DNA from 2 places in the Microbulbifer spongiae genome. Region 2 is predicted to be linked to the other one. Evidence: predicted binding sites of a transcription regulator. Region 2 holds the regulator's gene; the other holds the start of a gene.
The links. Region 2 encodes sigma-54, which starts transcription at its own class of promoters, with help from an activator protein. Its sites were predicted from a motif close to TGGCACANNNNTTGCNNT; they were not measured.
Positions count from the first base shown of each region.

Region 1: a site for sigma-54 is predicted at 6,372-6,389, ahead of M8T91_RS01570 (RtcB family protein). Genes of this name have one in related genera too.

Region 1 covers NZ_CP098023.1:368,202-376,966, reverse strand. The annotation lists gene M8T91_RS01590 (hypothetical protein) at 1-906, opposite strand, end outside; gene prfH (peptide chain release factor H) at 1,108-1,797, opposite strand; gene M8T91_RS01580 (RNA ligase RtcB family protein) at 1,799-3,067, opposite strand; gene rtcA (RNA 3'-terminal phosphate cyclase) at 3,704-4,774, opposite strand; gene M8T91_RS01570 (RtcB family protein) at 5,077-6,312, opposite strand; gene rtcR (RNA repair transcriptional activator RtcR) at 6,535-8,136, shown strand; gene M8T91_RS01560 (cytochrome b) at 8,442-8,765, opposite strand, start outside.
Region 2 covers NZ_CP098023.1:1,176,509-1,185,273, forward strand. The annotation lists gene ptsN (PTS IIA-like nitrogen regulatory protein PtsN) at 1-215, opposite strand, end outside; gene hpf (ribosome hibernation-promoting factor, HPF/YfiA family) at 219-509, opposite strand; gene M8T91_RS04860 (RNA polymerase factor sigma-54) at 761-2,221, opposite strand; gene lptB (LPS export ABC transporter ATP-binding protein) at 2,374-3,099, opposite strand; gene lptA (lipopolysaccharide transport periplasmic protein LptA) at 3,196-3,741, opposite strand; gene lptC (LPS export ABC transporter periplasmic protein LptC) at 3,728-4,297, opposite strand; gene M8T91_RS04880 (KdsC family phosphatase) at 4,297-4,836, opposite strand; gene M8T91_RS04885 (KpsF/GutQ family sugar-phosphate isomerase) at 4,901-5,872, opposite strand; gene M8T91_RS04890 (MlaC/ttg2D family ABC transporter substrate-binding protein) at 6,468-7,121, shown strand; gene M8T91_RS04895 (BolA family protein) at 7,263-7,442, shown strand; gene murA (UDP-N-acetylglucosamine 1-carboxyvinyltransferase) at 7,485-8,747, shown strand.

The sequences.
Region 1 (8,765 bases), 810 kb from region 2:
TCTGGCAAATTTATCGCCAGCCAACAGCGCTGGTGGTTTCTGCGTCTTTTCAAAACCAAATTTCCTGGGCAATTGCGTGTACATGGAGCGCGGCGGGGACCCGCATACGGCTTTTAGCCGCTTTCCGGTTTCAAAGCAGTGGTAGTAAACAGTTGAGATACCCAGTTCATCACGAATAAACCGAAGGGCTGCCAACATGGATGCCTCGGCCCACAACTTTCTATAAGGCGCCAGCGTCTGCTCAACATACTGTTCGAGGTCCTCGAAATTACCGAGAATATTCGCAAACAGCTCTCCCGGTTTGGCAGAGGGCTTCTTGACTCTACGCATCTTTACCCTGGCCAATGTCACTGAGGCATTGCGCAGCCAGTCATTCTGGATTTCCTCGATCAACACCTCATTGGTATCAAACCCAATATCCATACGCACCCATGACATGGTTTTGCGACGGACTCGTTGTACGGGGTGTCCCCAGCACTCGAAGGGGCCGCAGTGTGCATCGGGTTTGACCAGTTTACGATACAGCGCGTTGTGCTTGCCATCAAAGTTCAACTGCAGCACCAGGTTGCATTGATTTCTAGAAGTCTGATCCCAGCCCCGATCTCCATCACCCCAACTGGTTAAACTGAGAGAGAAGGGCAACAGATCCTTTGACCACAGAGATTGTAAATCCTGCCGGGAGACCACGCCATTCGCACAGTGCTTCAGTGCCTGTGCCACTACAGGTTTCTGCAGCTGCTGGCTCAATACTCCCGTCTTCAGGTCAGACACTTTCATGCTTTTACAACGCAGACGATTCATTTCAAATTCGATCAGATCGAAGCAGTAACGATCCTTAAAATACCGAAATACCCGACGTTCATCGCCTAAGCACGCCAAAACCTCTTTTACTTGTTCGTTTTTCATTGTTTGTCATCCAATTCTGATACTTTGCACAGCCCAAGGCTCCGGCGATCAACTCCGAAAGTGCCGGTGGCGTTGAGCGGCATCCCACCCCTGACGTATTCCCATTCTTTAAAAGTACTTTGAAAATGCACATTTTGATTCTCCTTGCAGCTACTAGCGTTATGAATGAAACTCTCTGCACTTGCAGCCTGTGGTCTGCCGCTAACGCTTTTCTTTGAAATCCGCCCCGTGAAATACACGCACAGGATTTCCACGCACTAGCTGGTAATGTTTCAACCATCTGTCTCGAGTCTGTGCGTGCCTGTCAATCGCTTCTCCAGCAAACAATTTCAACTGCAGACGCTCCAACGCCTGCTGACGATTCCGGTGCTGGGACCGCTCAGATTCAGCGCGAACCTGTATCCCAGTTGGCCGATGGGTAATACGTACAGCACTGCTGGTCTTGTTAACATGCTGCCCTCCAGGACCACCTGCGCGCATGGTCTCTACAGTGATTTCACATGCCAATTGATGCATATTCATCTCCTTTGTATCATCCACGAAGACCGGCTCAATGCCGACAAACCAGTTGCTGCGCTTGTGTTTTGGCCGATAGCGGCTTTTCCCTTGCCACAGGATCGGTCCGCTCCAGGAGCGCGCAAAGTTTTTAGCACCAATCCCTTCCAGACGAATCAAGCTGGAAAGATAGGCATCCACCTCGATCAGATTTTGTTGGCGCATTGCCTTGTCAAAAGCCAGGCTTTCTATGATCTCCGCGGAGATAGATCGCTTTCCCGCCTCTCGTACTACCCGCTTCATTAACTGAGCCACAACCCAACCGCATTCCTTTGGGCCCTGGCCGACACTGATTTGAAGACAGACGGCTTCATGGTGCCTGTTTTCTTTAACCACGTTACTTTCTCCGCGTTTTATAGGTGATAATCGGCTTAAAGCTTGCAATCACATCCATCATGCCCGCCTGTATCAAATCATCTATAACTGTACTGATGTTCTTGTAGGCTTGAGGCGCTTCCTGATAGAGCAGGTCTCTTTGTTGGCAGATCACCCGACTACCCATCTCGGTCACCTCCAGATCCCTAACCCTGTAGCGACCTTGAAGCCGACCCCTGCATTCACTGCGCTTCCATTTTCGTCCCGCGCCGTGTGCAAGAGAAAAACCACCTGCCGCCAAACTCTGTATGTCCGAAATCCTGGGCCTCACCAGATAGCTCAGACTGCCCCTCGACCCCGGAATCATCACCAGACCCTGATCCGTTGGACTGGCACCTTTACGATGAATCCAATAGCGCTCGGTATCCGTGTGCTTTAACCCCAATGCCTCCAGAGAGGCCCGATCCAATGCCGTTACACTGTTGTGCGAAACATCCAGTAAAGCACTTTTCTTTACCCTTAAACGCTGGCAAAACCTCTCTGCAATCAGGTCCCGGTTGGCCACTGCCCAGCGAATGGCATAATCCTGCTGCTGAAGATATTGAGAGATGACCCTCTGCCCATTTGAGTGAGCCCCATTAACATCTGCCTTACTTATCAGGCTCTGTCCACCATGGACATCAACATAGCGGCGCAGTATTTTCTGCCCAAGGCCACGAGATCCTGAGTGGGCCAAAAACACCACAGCGTGTTTATCCAAACCCAATCCAGATAGAACCACAGGGTCGAATATTTCATTCACCTGCTGAATTTCCGCAAAGTGGTTACCACCGCCGATTGTTCCCAGTTTCAGATTTTCGCTTTTCAACGCGTTATCTTTGGTTACAACACCGGCATCCATCAACCATTTGTCCCTATCTCCTTCCTTCCAGGGATCATCCAGATCCACAAGGCGCTTTTCCCATTTATCCAGCTTGACCTGTCTTTTGCTCACATTCAGCTTCCACAAGCCCATACCACAACCAATATCGCTACCCACCAGGTGCGGGTATATGTGACCATGGGTAATAAACGCAGCGCCTATTGGTTGACCCTTGCCCGGATGCAAGTCGGGCATCCCCACCACACAACGCATACCGGGCAATTCGGCTGTTTTCTTCAGCTGATCCACTGCAGAAGTCTCCAGCCAGTTTTTATCAGAAATTACCAGGCGTATTACAGCCTGTGACGATGCTTGCAGTGTTTTCACCACGGCACTGCCACTAGCTGAGTTTTCTTTAAAAGTATGCATTTTTTCTCAATTTTGAAGAACTATTAACTTTTTCAAAGCAGCAGTGTCCCCGGCCTGAAAACCTGTAGTTTCAAACCTGCAAAAAGCGTAAAGTGCTTACGGACAATAACTGCCCCTGGCAGAGGCGATTGCTCTTTTAGACACATGATGAGCAGGCGCAGGATAGCCAGGATGCCTGTTGGTAACTTCAAAGCCGGGACCGATAAACTGCGCTCAGGCACAGCATCGCAGTTGCACAGAGAGTTTCAGGCAACTATCGATATCAGTGGCTAATTGATGAGGCTATCGGCCTACAACAGATAAATGTTGAAGCACTTATCCCGAAGAGGGAAAGAAACAGATTTATCCGAAGAAGGTTCTGGCAGCGAAGCCCAACAGTGCGTAGATAGTGATTTTTTTAAACATGCTGAGCCCCCCATTACTTGATTTCTTCGCTTGAAGACAGGATAGAATTAACGCTTGAAATAAAAAGCGTATGTTGATAACAAGTACAATGACTATAGTCAGTTTCAAGTGCCATTGCAAGGGCTTATTTGTGGCTGTTCAGGTGGGTTGTTGAAAATCGGCATTTTTTCACAACCCGCCTGAACCAACCCATATCAACAATGCCAACCCATTTTAGAAAAAACACACAGGCTAAGGGTGTTCGCTCAGTATTTCTCTCCGGCAATCGGTCATTGTTCCCAGCCCTCCCTGATTGACAACAATTTCCCAGTCATCCTCTGAATGCTCACTGAGCTCTATCTTTATGCCGCTTATTGCCTTAATCACTTGAATATTCGTCAACAGGTGCTGACTCGGCTTCAAGGTCCTGAAGCAACCACCATTACCTAGCGCCATCGGCAACAAAAGCTGATCGGCCAAATGCTCTCCCACAGGCACTCCCGCTTTCATATATCGCTTCAAGGCACTGATTGCACGCTCTGCCACGCGTTCAGCCCGGATGTTTCGCTCCCCCACGGATTCAAACACTTCTGTAACGTCTCCTGTATTTACCCGCAGTGAAAGCATATTTCCCGGTCCGTCTGAGCTCACGAGTTTTTGATGTAGTGAGGAATTCTCCCAGTAGCACTTTTTCTTAACCCGGTTGAGCTCCCTTTCGATCACATGCGTTGGGATACGGGCCGATAGTGCCACCGCTTCTTTACGCTTCACTTCACCACGCTGCATGAGAGTCAACGCTTGGATTTTTTTTGTTGGCACTATCCTCACGCGCCAGTCACCGCCACCAGCCGGATAAAACCCGTATTTCTTGAGATCAACCGCTACACTGCAACCCATCCGCGCTAATACCGGCAAAAAACACTTCTCTATAAAATCATAGCTTGGTGCCCAAGCATTATGGGTACCACCTTGTAAATACAATGTACTTACCCCATCTGTCAGCAGCAATGGCATCAGCACCGTTTGAAAGACCAGGGTAGTGCTGCCAGCGGAACCGACCGCAAAGCGATATGCTCCCGACTTCACTGCGCCGGGCTCAAAAGTCACCACCGATGAGCCGAGCGCATCACCAGCCACTTTTGCCCCGCTAATCTCTTTTGCCGCACGCAGGCAGGCCAGATGCTGCCGCAGTAACCCGGACCGGCTTCTTCCTGAGCGGATATTTTCTATACGGACCGGTTTTCCCAGGCACATTGCCAGGCTCAGCGCAGTCCTGAAAATTTGTCCGCCCCCTTCACCCTGGGAGCCATCAATTACAATCACAACCCGTTCCCTGCCTATTTTTTGATGGACGTGACGGGATTCGAACCCGCGGATAACAACAACCGGAGCATGACTTCCGGCCAGCGAAAGGCTTGGAAACGCGCGCCAGCTGACACCCGCTTTAAAGCATCGAGCCTGCATCCTCAACCCTACGCCCAGCGCTGATTAGGTTGTCACCAGTTTTACCTGGCCACCTGTATGCCAATCATTTTAAGTGGTGACACTCCCTGCTCATCAGCACGCCCTATAACTTTTGTAACACTTTTTAGCCCTCGCCATCCCCTGGCAATCCAAACCTCCTTTTACCCTTTCACACACACAACCTGCTTTAGGGTGTATACAATCTCAACAAGATCCTTTTGGGCTTCCATCACCTTCTCAATCGGCTTGTAGGCTGACGGAGTCTCATCAATCACACCGGCATCCTTTCGGCATTCCACCCCTGCAGTTGCCTGACGATGGGCTTCCAGAGAAACCAACTTTTTCGCCCTGGTACGTGACATCACTCGCCCCGCTCCATGGCTACAGCTACAAAAACTCTCTGCATTCCCCAGGCCTCGCACAATGAATGAACGCGCACCCATACTGCCCGGAATTATGCCCATTTCCCCAGCACGGGCACGCACGGCGCCCTTTCGAGTCACCAGCACATTTTGTCCGTAGTGATGCTCGCGGGAGATATAGTTATGATGACAGTTCACCGCTTCCATACGCGCCTCAAATGCCAGTCCCAATGTATCCTTCACCGCTGTGATAACCCGGGCCATCATCACCTCACGATTAATACGCGCAAAGTTCTGAGCCCATTCGACCGCTTCGACATACTCATCAAAATGATCAGTGCCCTCCGACAGGTAGGCCAAATCCAGGTCGGGGAGATGGATATGCCAACGCGCCATGTCTTTCTTTGCCATTTCAATAAAATAGGTCCCAATGCGATTACCCACCCCACGGGAGCCGCTGTGCAGCATCAGCCACACGCTATCGTGCTCATCCAGACACATCTCGATAAAATGGTTACCGGTTCCCAGAGTTCCCAGGTGATTGATGTTGTTGGTGTTCTTCAATACACCATGCTTCTCTTTCAACACATCAAACCGGGCTGCCAGGGGAACCCAGGCGGCCATCACATCATCGGGTAAATTCGCCCAGGCTCCTTTATCCCGGCCCCGGCCCTTACCCCGCCGCCCACCGGTACGGCCATGCGGCACAGCCCGCTCTATAGCGCTGCGCACACCCGCCAGGTTTTCCGGCAACATTCCGGCCTTCAGGCTGGTTCGCACCGCCATCATTCCACAGCCAATATCCACACCGACGGCCGCAGGAATTACCGCCCCCAGCGTTGGCACAACACTGCCAATGGTCGCCCCTTTGCCCAGGTGCACATCGGGCATTGCAGCCACCCATTGATGAATAAAGGGCATCCGCGAAATATTCTTCAACTGCTCCTTCGCCTCATCCTCAAAAGGCACACCGACCGTCCAGGATTTGATTGGCACACCGCCTTCCTGCATCACTTCATAAGATTGCTGTGTCACTGCTCTGCTCTCTTCATTCTGTGTTCTTAGTGCACGGTTTTCGTGCTATTACTATAGCTATTGCGAAGAGAGTGCCAACCTGTGCAGGGCCTCGTAAAAAGTTTTTATGTTATTGTTTTTAAATGAAATTTTTACAAAAATAATCATTCTGGAAGCCTGTAGCTCAACTTGGAAACAATCAATATCTATCTTTTATGATAGATATTTATTATATTTGATAGCATGAAAACAGTGGCCATCAGTATTCTCGGCACCACCATGGATCGGCGCGGCAAGGGCGAAAAGCGCTGGGATAAGTGGCGCCCCACTATTTCAATGTGCCAGCACGACGATTTACTTATCGAACGTCTCGAGCTGCTATTTGATAACCACTCACAAAGCCTCGCCAATCAAGTCACCGAGGATATTGCACGGGTCTCACCCGAGACCCAGGTGATGCACCATCGGGTTAATTTCAACGATCCCTGGGACTTCGAAACGGTCTACAGCAACCTGCTTGACTTTGCCCGCGGCTATGACTTTAAGCCCGACAGGGAAAAATACCTCACGCATATCACCACGGGCACACACGTTGCCCAGATATGCCTTTACCTGCTCACTGAGGCGGGTTACCTGCCGGGCCAGCTGCTGCAAACCGCTCCGGCCAGACGGAACAGCAATCAGCCCGGTGAATACCAGATCATCGATCTCGATTTATCCAAGTACGACCAGATCGCCTCGCGCTTCCAAAAAGAGCACCAAGAGGGCACCATTTACCTGAAAGGCGGCATTGAGACCAATAACGCCGCCTTCAACAAGATGATTGCACAGCTGGAACAGGTTTCGATCCGCTCCAGTGCGCCTATCCTGCTCACCGGCCCCACAGGCGCTGGCAAATCCCAACTGGCCCAACGGGTTTATGCACTCAGAAAACAGCGTGGCAAACTCGATGGCCGCCTGGTAGCGGTTAACTGTGCAACCTTGCGGGGTGAAAATGCCATGTCTGCGCTCTTCGGGCATAAGAAAGGCGCATTCACTGGTGCGGCAGCCAACCGGCCAGGTCTCTTGATGGAAGCCAACAATGGCCTACTGTTTCTGGATGAGGTCGGTGAACTGGGCCTGGATGAGCAGGCGATGCTACTGCGGGCGATTGAGGATAAGCGCTTTATGCCCTTTGGATCGGACAGGGAAGTCCGCAGTGACTTCCAGCTGATCGCCGGCACCAACAGGGACCTGAGCCAGCAATCCCGGGCAGGGCTGTTCCGGGAAGACCTGCTGGCCCGGATTGATCTGTGGACCTACCAACTCCCCTCTCTGAAGGAGCGGATAGAGGACCTGGAACCCAATATCGATTTTGAACTGGAGACCTTTTCCGGCAAGTCCGGCTACCTGGTAAAATTCAACAAAGCCGCGCGCGAACAATACCTTGCCTTCTGCCGCTCGCCGGATGCCCTCTGGACAGCCAACTTCCGCGACCTCAACGCCAGCATAACCCGTATGGGCACCCTTGCAGATGGCGGTCGTATTACAGTGGCCGTGGTCGAAGAGGAGATATGCCGGCTGAGACAGAAATGGCAATCTGCACCCGGTACAGAGCTGAACCCCAGCGCCCTGATTGAGCGGTTACTGGGGCACGACAGCACCAAACAAATGGATTACTACGAACAACTGAACCTCGCCAACCTCATCGAGGTCTGCCGAAGTTGCCACTCGATGGCAGAGGCTGGCAGAAAGCTGTTCAATATCAGCCGTGAGCGCAAGAAATCCAGCAACGACTCCCACCGGGTGAAGCAATTGCTGGAGAAACACGGGGTACGGTTTGAGGATATCAAAGCCACTCTGTAGAATCACTGGGTATAATCATTTGCGCGATTCGCCGCTGCGAAAAGTTCACGCCGATCGTTCTGTTACCTTGCGTGGTTATTCGTCACGAATTCACCAGTGGGATCATGCAAGGCTTCAAAGCCCCACCCAGCCCTCAAGCAAAGCTTTTTTACAATTCCCCTAAGCCTATCCAGTAAATGTCAGTGCGCACGCACTGTGACCTATGCAACTGCGGTTCAACTCTCGCAGCCCGCATAGCCTCTGGCCAACCAAAATTTACTTGGCGGTGAGATTTGTACCCGTGAAAACCCTACCTGTAGTACCCGTTAAATTACCTCTCTGTTGTCCAACTGCACTTGAGCCTTACCCGGTGCATCAGCGGTCTGGATACTGCCTTTTGTTGTCATCTTTTGCAGCGTCCTGTCATGCCTGATGAAGTGGTGGTATAACGCCGCTGCGATATGCCCCACGATTAAAATCCACGCCAGCCATGCTCCCAGTAGGTTTTTGTGGATAAAATCTATTGGCTTTTCGAACTCCTCGAAGGAAATACCCATTCCATCCGCAATTAAGAGCTGGTACAAGCTTGTGCTTTCGAATTTAGGGATAGCAAACAGAAAAAAATACTCTGTATTTACAGAAGTACCCAC
Region 2 (8,765 bases):
CCAGGCAGGCGACAGTGTGGTATGGCAACACCCTCCCCGATGCCGGTGGAGCCGAGGCGCTCGCGGGCAATCAACTGATTGAAGATGGTATCGGCATCATGTTGGGAATATTGCTCGGCGATCGCCTGGGCAATATTGAGCAGTAACTTCTTTTTGCTGCTCCCTGCCAGATGGCAAAAGCTGAGTTGGGGGGAAAGTAATGCTTCGAGTGTCATAATTCAGCGGTGGCTTTGCAACTTCTCTTTGTGCTTTTTGAGTTGGCGGTCCAGTTTGTCCGCGAGCGCATCAATGGCCGCGTACATATCACTATCCTCAGAGCCTGCACAGAGGTCATGGCCATTGATGTGTACCCGGGCTTCGGCTTTCTGGATCAGTTTTTCAACGGATAGGATGACTTGGGCGTTAGTAATGTTGCCGTAATGCCGAGACAGCTTTTCCAATTTGTTTTCGCAGTAACTGCGCATGGGAGGGGTGATATCGACGTGGTGACCACTAATGTTGATCTGCATGGATTTCTCCTTACCGAGTGCACCGCATACCGGCTAACGGCTTCCTTTCGGGCCGCAACCCTACTAGGAAGTGGGCCAGAATGGAAGCATATACTCAAAGTTTGGGTTTTGGTTGGGGATTGAACCTTCAGGGCGCCAGTCAGTTTGTGACTGCATGTGAAGCTTGGGTCGAGTAGTCAGCCAGTGCCGGCTGGGGGGTAATGAAACCGAGCGCTGGGCAGCATTGCCGTGTAAGAGTGGATAGTGGCGGGTCAGGCTAAGCGTTTGCGCTCACTGGAAGAGGGGATTCCCATGGACTCCCGGTATTTTGCTACTGTGCGGCGTGCTACCTTGATTCCCTGCCTGTCGAGTTCCTGGGCGATTTTATTGTCCGAAAGGGGCTTGCGTGGGGCTTCGGTATCAATCAGCTTGCGAATCATTGCGCGAATGGCGGTTGACGAGGCGTCCTCGCCGGAATCGGTGCTGACATGGCTGGAGAAAAAATATTTGAGCTCGTAAACGCCCCGGGGAGTCAGCATGTACTTCTGGGTGGTGACTCTGGAGATAGTGGATTCATGCATGCCAATGGCTTGGGCAATATCTGCCAGTACCATCGGTCTCATGGCCTCGGGACCCTCTTCGAGGAATCCCTGCTGTTTCTCAACAATACAGGTCGCCACCTTGAGCAGGGTATCGTGGCGGCTCTGCAGGCTTTTCAAAAACCAGCGCGCCTCCTGGAGGTGGTCCCGCAGGAAGCTGTTTTCTCTGGAGTTATCTGCGCGCCTGACCAAGGCGGCATAGTGATTATTAATACGGATTTTCGGGGTGATTTCCCCATTCAGATCCACCTGCCAGCGCAACCCTTTGCGGGAAACGAGGATGTCAGGAATGACGTAGGCGGTCTCCTCTCTGCCATAGCGCTCCCCGGGGGTGGGGTTTAGGGTCTGGATCAGGCGAATTACCGCGCCTAACTGGGCCTCATTCAGGTTTGTGCGCCGGCTCAGTTGGCGGAAGTCCCGTTTGCCGAGCAGACCGAGATGGCGTTCAATAATGTCCTTGGCCTGTTTAAGCCAGGGTGTGCTGTCTGGCAGCTGCTGCAACTGCAACAGCAGACACTCCTGCAGGTCCCGCGCGCCACAGCCAGTGGGCTCGAACTGCTGGATCGCTTTGAGCACGGCGAGGACCTCATCCTCTTCAACATGGAGGGACGCTGTGATCTGAGCAATGGGGGTTCCCAGCAGTCCGCAGGGCTTGATCGCATCAATCAGGTTTTCACCGATCCACTTGTCATGCGCAGATAGTGTGGTGAGGTTGAGTTGCCAGTGCAGGTGATCCTGCAGACTGTCTCCGGGAGCACTGTGCTCAAACTCTAATTTGTCACCATCGAACCCACTGCTGTAGTTGCCGTAGATTTCGTCCCAGCGGGAGTCCAGCGGCAACTCGTCGGGAATATTCTGGCTCCAGCTGTCTTCACTGAGTTCGTGCTCACCACTGGAGGAGGCGATTGCACTTTCTGAGCCAGCTGTCGGCTCCTGCTGGGCGTTGCTCTCTGCGATATTGGCTGTAGAGAGAACCTCGTCAGTCTCAACTTCCAGCATGGGGTTGCCGTCCAGAGCGGCCTGGATCTCCTGTTGTAAATCCATTGTCGACAGTTGCAACAGGCGTATTGCCTGCTGCAACTGCGGGGTCATGGTCAACTGGGTGCCGAGCTTAAGCTGAAGAGACTGCTTCATAGTGGGGCGCTACAAACCGAGGTGGCCGGTATTCACCAAAAGTTACCCATAATGGCGCAGACTACCCCGCTTGTCGGGATAACACAAGCAATAAACGTGCCTATAAATCTTGCCCAGTGCGGAATTTGAGCGCAAAAATGGCAGCTTTTCCTCTAGATGGTAAATTCGTGCCCCAGATAGACCTCGCGCACCTGCTGGTTCACGAGCACTTCTTCCGGAGTGCCGGCGGCGATAATATGGCCTTCACTGACGATATAGGCGGTTTCACAGATATCGAGGGTTTCGCGCACATTGTGGTCGGTAATCAGGACACCAATACCCCTGTTGCGCAGGTGGCGGACAATGTCCTTGATATCGTTGACCGAGATCGGGTCTACCCCAGCAAAAGGTTCGTCCAGCAATACAAACCTGGGATTTGTGGCGAGTGCGCGGGCGATTTCCACCCGGCGGCGTTCTCCCCCGGAGAGGGCCATCCCCAGACTGTGCTCGATATGGGTAATATTGAACTCACTGAGCAGTGCCTTGGCCTGCTGCTGGCGTGCAGGGCGGGACAGGTCCTTACGGGTCTCAAGGATGGCGAGAATATTGTCGCGCACCGACAGGCGACGGAATACCGAGGCCTCCTGGGGCAGATAGCCGATCCCTTTGCGTGCACGACCATGCATGGGAAGGCCGGTGATGTCTTCATCATCGATTAATACCCGCCCGGTATCGGCCCGGACCAGGCCGGCGATCATGTAAAAGCAGGTGGTTTTCCCGGCACCATTGGGGCCCAGAAGGCCAACTATCTGACCACTGGTGACGCTGACGGAGACATCCTGAACGACTTTTCTTTTCTTGTACTGCTTGGCGAGGTGTAACGCTTTGAGCGTTGGCATAGTGTGTTCCGAAATCTTTCCCTGCCGTGGGCACAGAGTGCCTTCCGGTAAAGGTTTGACAGTGAATTAGTACTGTATACGGGCTCGGGTAGGGACCTATTGGCCCCCTCTCCCGTTGTCGGGGGATTCTTTCTTTTCCGGCTTCCAGATCATCTCTACGCGACCTTTCCCGGTCTGTCCCCGGGCACTCATTTGTTCGGTGGTGAGGTCATAGTTGATCTTTTCTGCTGCCAGGGTATTGCCATCCCGGTCCACTAGGGCCTCGCCGGTAAGGAGAAGTTCTTCCGAGCTGACAGAGTATTCTATGCGCTGGGCGCGCGCCTTGACGGGGTTTTCCCCTGCGAGGATCTTCTGCTCGAAGTGAGCGGGTTTTCCCTCAGCGATGACGCGCCGGACCTCCTTGTCGGTTGTGAAGTAGACCTCGACACGATCCGCGCGTATTTTCAGGGAGCCTTGGGTAATGACAACGTTATTGCTGTAAACGACCAGGTTACTGCTCAGAGCGGCATTCATCGCATCAGATCTGATATTCACGCGCTGTTCGCGGTCTTCAGGTAATGCATCTACCCCCGCGGTGAAGAATAACAGGGCTGCAGCGGTGGAAACCTTGCACAGGTGACGGAATAGGTTAGTCGGTGTCATAGCTGCTCTTAACGTCCGATAGGATTTCCACCCGGTCTTCACTCAGATAGGCGCGCATGCCCTTGCCGGTGGTACGGTTGGGGCCGGAGGTGATAGTAACAACTTTGTCGGTTTCGGCGAACTCCCTGTCTGGCAGGAGAGTAATGCTGGGTGTTTCCAATTTGATACCACCTGTGGCGGGTAGTTCATCAATCACCGCTTCTCCTTCCAGGACTACCCGTTCACCGCGATTGTAGACGGTACCCCACCTGGATTCAGCGCGCCATTTAGGCTGGTCATCCTCGTAGAAGAGCAGGCGTGGCTCTGTTAGATCGGCCCGGTCACGGCGTTTGAACTGGTAGTAGGTAATCTGCTGGGCATCCACCCGGTAGGCCAGGTTACCCTCTTGATCAAAGTGCCGGGTTTTGGCGTTGCGAATGATCAGTTCGGCGGCGCGGTCCTGCTGTTGGGGCGTTGGGCGGATGCTCAGCAACTGCTCCGGCGGGCTTTCGGAGAACCAGAGCCCCACACTGATCAGCAGTATAACCAGTAGTAACGGCAGCCAAGTGCGGCGCATCAACCTTCTCCAAGGTAGGGGGCAAGCGCCATATCAAATGTCCCCTGAGCCCGCATGATGTGATCACAGACTTCGCGCACAGCACCCTCACCGCCGCAGGCATCCGTGATCCATATAGCATGCTCGCGCACGGGTTGGGCTGCATTGGGCGGTGCAATTGGACAACCAATGCGCGTCATGACCAGAAGATCGGGATAGTCATCGCCGATATAGGCGATCTCCTCAAGCCGACAGGGCTCATCGGCCAAAAGCTCCTGCAAGGCGTGGAATTTATCTTCTCGACCCTGGATCAACTTGCTGATGCCGAGTTCGTGTGCGCGGCGCTCGACCACACTGCTGCGCCGGCCGGTAATAATGGCCACATGCACACCGGATTTCTGCAGCATTTTTATGCCATGCCCATCCAGAGTGCTGAATGTTTTGAGTTCGTTACCACCGTTGTCGAAGTAGAGTTTGCCGTCGGTGAGGACGCCGTCTACATCCAGTACCAACCAGCGAATGCTCTTCAATGCACTGTTTAACCGTTCTTCTGGGATCACTGGAGTATCCTTGTAGGTTAGCGACGGCTGCGGCACTTTTCCGCTCCGTACAGGATTGTTTATTTCAGATGACGCCGGCGCGCAGTATATCGTGCATATGTAGTATGCCGATCGGAATATGTGTTGCATCTTCCACGACAAGAGCGGTGATCTTGTAATCTTCCATAATTCTCAGCGCTTCCGCGGCCAGGGTTTCGGCGGAAACCGTCTTCGGACTGCGGCTCATCACTTGCGTCATGGTCGCCTGGTCAAATGCCACTTTCTGATCGATTACGCGGCGCAGGTCGCCATCGGTAAATACACCCAGTAATTTCCCACTGTGGTCGATAACCGTAGTCATGCCAAAACCCTTGCTGGTCATTTCCAGAAGAGCTTTGGACAACAGGGTTTCCGGGTGCACTCGGGGCAATTCTTTCCCGGCGTGCATCACATCTTTAACTTTGAGTAGCAAGCGTCGCCCCAGGGCTCCGCCGGGATGCGAAAAAGCGAAATCCTCGGCGGTAAATCCCCTGGCCTCAAGCAGGGACACTGCCAATGCATCACCCATCACGAGGGTGACGGTGGTAGAGGAAGTAGGGGCCAGGTTGAGCGGGCAGGCCTCTGTTTGTACCGAGATGTCCAGATTGACCTCGGCAGCCTGAGCCAGGGACGAGTCTGCTTTGCCGGTCATACTGATCATTGGGATGCCAAGCCGTTTCAGCAATGGCAGCAGGGTGAGTACTTCCGTCGAGGAGCCCGAGTTGGAAATCGCGACTACCAGGTCGTCGCGGGTAATCATTCCCAGGTCCCCGTGACTGGCCTCGCCCGGGTGAACGAAGAAACTCGGTGTACCAGTGCTGGCCAGGGTTGCGGCTATCTTGCGTCCAATATGCCCGGATTTTCCCATTCCGGTCACGATGGTGCGGCCAGAGCACTGCAAAATCATCCTGCAAGCCTGTTGAAAGTCGCCATTAATTCTTTTTTCCAGTCCGGCGACAGCCTCTGCCTCCATGCGAACGGTGCGTCGTCCTGCCTGCAATATCAGATCCTGAGTCATCAAATGCCTCTGGTTTGCTAACGTCTATCTACGTAAGGTTTGTACAAATAGTAATCTTCCCCAGCCAGGATAAGCTGCGGGAACGATTTGACACAGGGACGTGTCGCCCCTGGTCCGGAACCAGTGAAAGCGCTGGAAACACCTGCATCAGCGCATATTTGCGGTAGTTTTTCAATAAAGCGGTGATCCAATCGATGCTGGAAGACTGGTTGGACTGCCAGAATTAAGTGGCCAACTTGTGATAGTGCTGCCAGTCTCTGCCAGCGGCATCGCGCAATCTTTGAAATACGCTGTCCGATCGGGCCGGTTTTCCTCCCCCTCCTGCTCTTCTACTGTCGTGCTAATCTATATTATTAGCGGGCTACTGGCGCGGGAACCCGCCGAACAACCGGGAGGGGTGATCAAATGACATTCCAGTACACCCCCCACATCTTCAGGCGCGGTCATGGTATAGTCTGCCGCCGCTGCTGTCAGCTTTGTCATTCAATGGATGAACGGCAAAGCCCTTCTTCTCAGGCATCGGGCGGCATGATCGATATGGCACTTATTTACGCTGTTTGCGTCCAAGGAAAAATTGGATAACAGGAGACTCTTTGTGAACACATCATTTTGGATTGATCGGCAAGGTTTGTCACAGTGGCTAAAGTGTGTGCTCTGCGCATTCCTGGTATCTGCGGCAAGCTCTGCAGCGAATGCCGCTCAAAATCCCTATGTGGTGATCGAAGGGGTATCCCAACAATTGTTGAGTGTGATTCGCTCGAATGCGCCATATGCCAATAGTGACCCGCAGAGATATTACAGCGCCGTAGAGAACGTGCTGATACCGATTGTGGATTTTGATTTTATTGCGATCGGTGTAATGGGGCGCTACGCCAAACAGGCTACAGCGAGCCAACGCTCGCGTTTTACCAATACGTTCCGTCGGGATCTGGTAGCAACCTTTGCCCGCGGAGTGGCGAATTTTGGTGATCTGGATGTGAAAGTGGTGAATCCGGGAACGGTTCCCATCGGAAATCGGGTCAATGTCCTGCAGGAGGTGCGCAGTAAAGAGGGAATTACCAAGGTGTCCTATACCTTGGTACGCAATCGCGCGGGGCAGTGGAAGTTGATCAATGTGATTCTCAACGGGGTCAATCTGGGTAAAACGTTCCGCAGTCAGTTTGCCCAGTCAATGCGGACCCATGGCGATATCGACAAGGTAATTTCCAATTGGTCCGCAGCACAGGATGTTGCTGATCAAGTGAGCTAATTGGCGGACGTTGGGGCGTTCTGCTGCGTGTCCTGCGCGAATCGGGTACACTTGCGTACCGTTTTTACATCAACCCAAATCCCGCCTATGCAACCTGATGAAATCAAAGCCCTGATTGAGGGACAAATCCCAGAGAGTAATGTGAATGTTGCCTTTGAGGGCAGCCACCTTGTGGTGACTGTAGTGAGCAGTGCCTTCGAAGGCCTGACCCGTTTAAAGAAACAGCAACTGGTTTATGCAGCGCTCAGCGAAAAGATTGCCGATGGCACTTTACACGCCGTCCAGATGCAGACTCTGACCCCGGAAGAAGCCGGTCGTTAACCTGCCCCATGAGTACTGGTGGCACCCCAACTATGAGACCGAATGGATAAGTTATTAATTGAGGGCGGCAGTCCGGTGTCCGGAACATTGCGAATCTCCGGTGCAAAAAATTCAGCTCTGCCTATTTTGGCTGCAGCCCTGTTGGCAGACGGGCCGGTACATATTCGCAATCTTCCGCACCTGAATGACATCACCACCATGATCACGCTGCTGCGCTGTATGGGCTGTGATGTCACAATCGATGAGCAACTGGGTGTCGAGATTGACCCCCGCCCGGTCAATGATCTGACAGCGCCTTACGAGTTGGTAAAAACCATGCGCGCATCGATTCTTGTGCTGGGCCCCCTGCTGGCACGTCACGGTGTGGCCAATGTTTCCTTCCCGGGGGGTTGTGCCATCGGCAGTCGCCCGGTGGACATCCACCTCAAGGGCCTGGAGGCCATGGGTGCGGAAATCACCATTGACGGCGGCTTTATCCGTGCGCGTTCCAATGGCCGTTTGAAAGGCGCCAACATCGTGATGGAGAAAGTCACTGTCGGTGGCACAGAGAACCTGTTGATGGCCGCTGTGCTGGCTGAGGGCACAACTTTGTTGCAGAACGCCGCACGGGAGCCCGAAATTGTCGATCTGGCAGAATTCCTGATTGCCATGGGTGCGCAGATTGAGGGGGTGGGTACGGATACCTTGCGTATTCACGGTGTGCTCAAGTTGCACCCTTGCACCTTTACGGTGATGCCCGATCGCATTGAAACCGGGACCTTTCTTGCAGCCGCTGCCGCAGCGCGGGGCCAAGTGCGCCTGCTGCACACCCGCGCGGATATTCTCGATGCCGTGTTGCTCAAGTTCGAGGAGGCCGGTGCGCACCTGAGCTGTGGAGAGGATTGGATTGAGCTTGATATGAAAGGCAATCGTCCCAAAGCGGTCAGTTTTCGCACAGCACCCTATCCGGCATTCCCCACAGACATGCAGTCGCAGTTTACCGCGATGAATGCCGTAGCTGAGGGTAAGGGTGCGGTGGTAGAGACGATCTTTGAAAACCGCCTGATCCAGGTACACGAGCTGAACCGCATGGGAGCGGATATTGCCCTGGAGGGCAATACCGCGATAGTCACCGGGGTAGAAAAGCTTAAAGGGGCTCCAGTGATGGCCTCTGACCTGCGCGCCTCGGCGAGTCTGGTTATAGCGGGTATGGTTGCCGAGGGAACGACCACCGTCGATCGCATCTACCATATCGATCGGGGATACGAGTGCATTGAGGAAAAATTACAACAGTTGGGGGCGAATATCCGCCGTCTGGCCGGTTAGAGATAGAGCAGTGCCAGC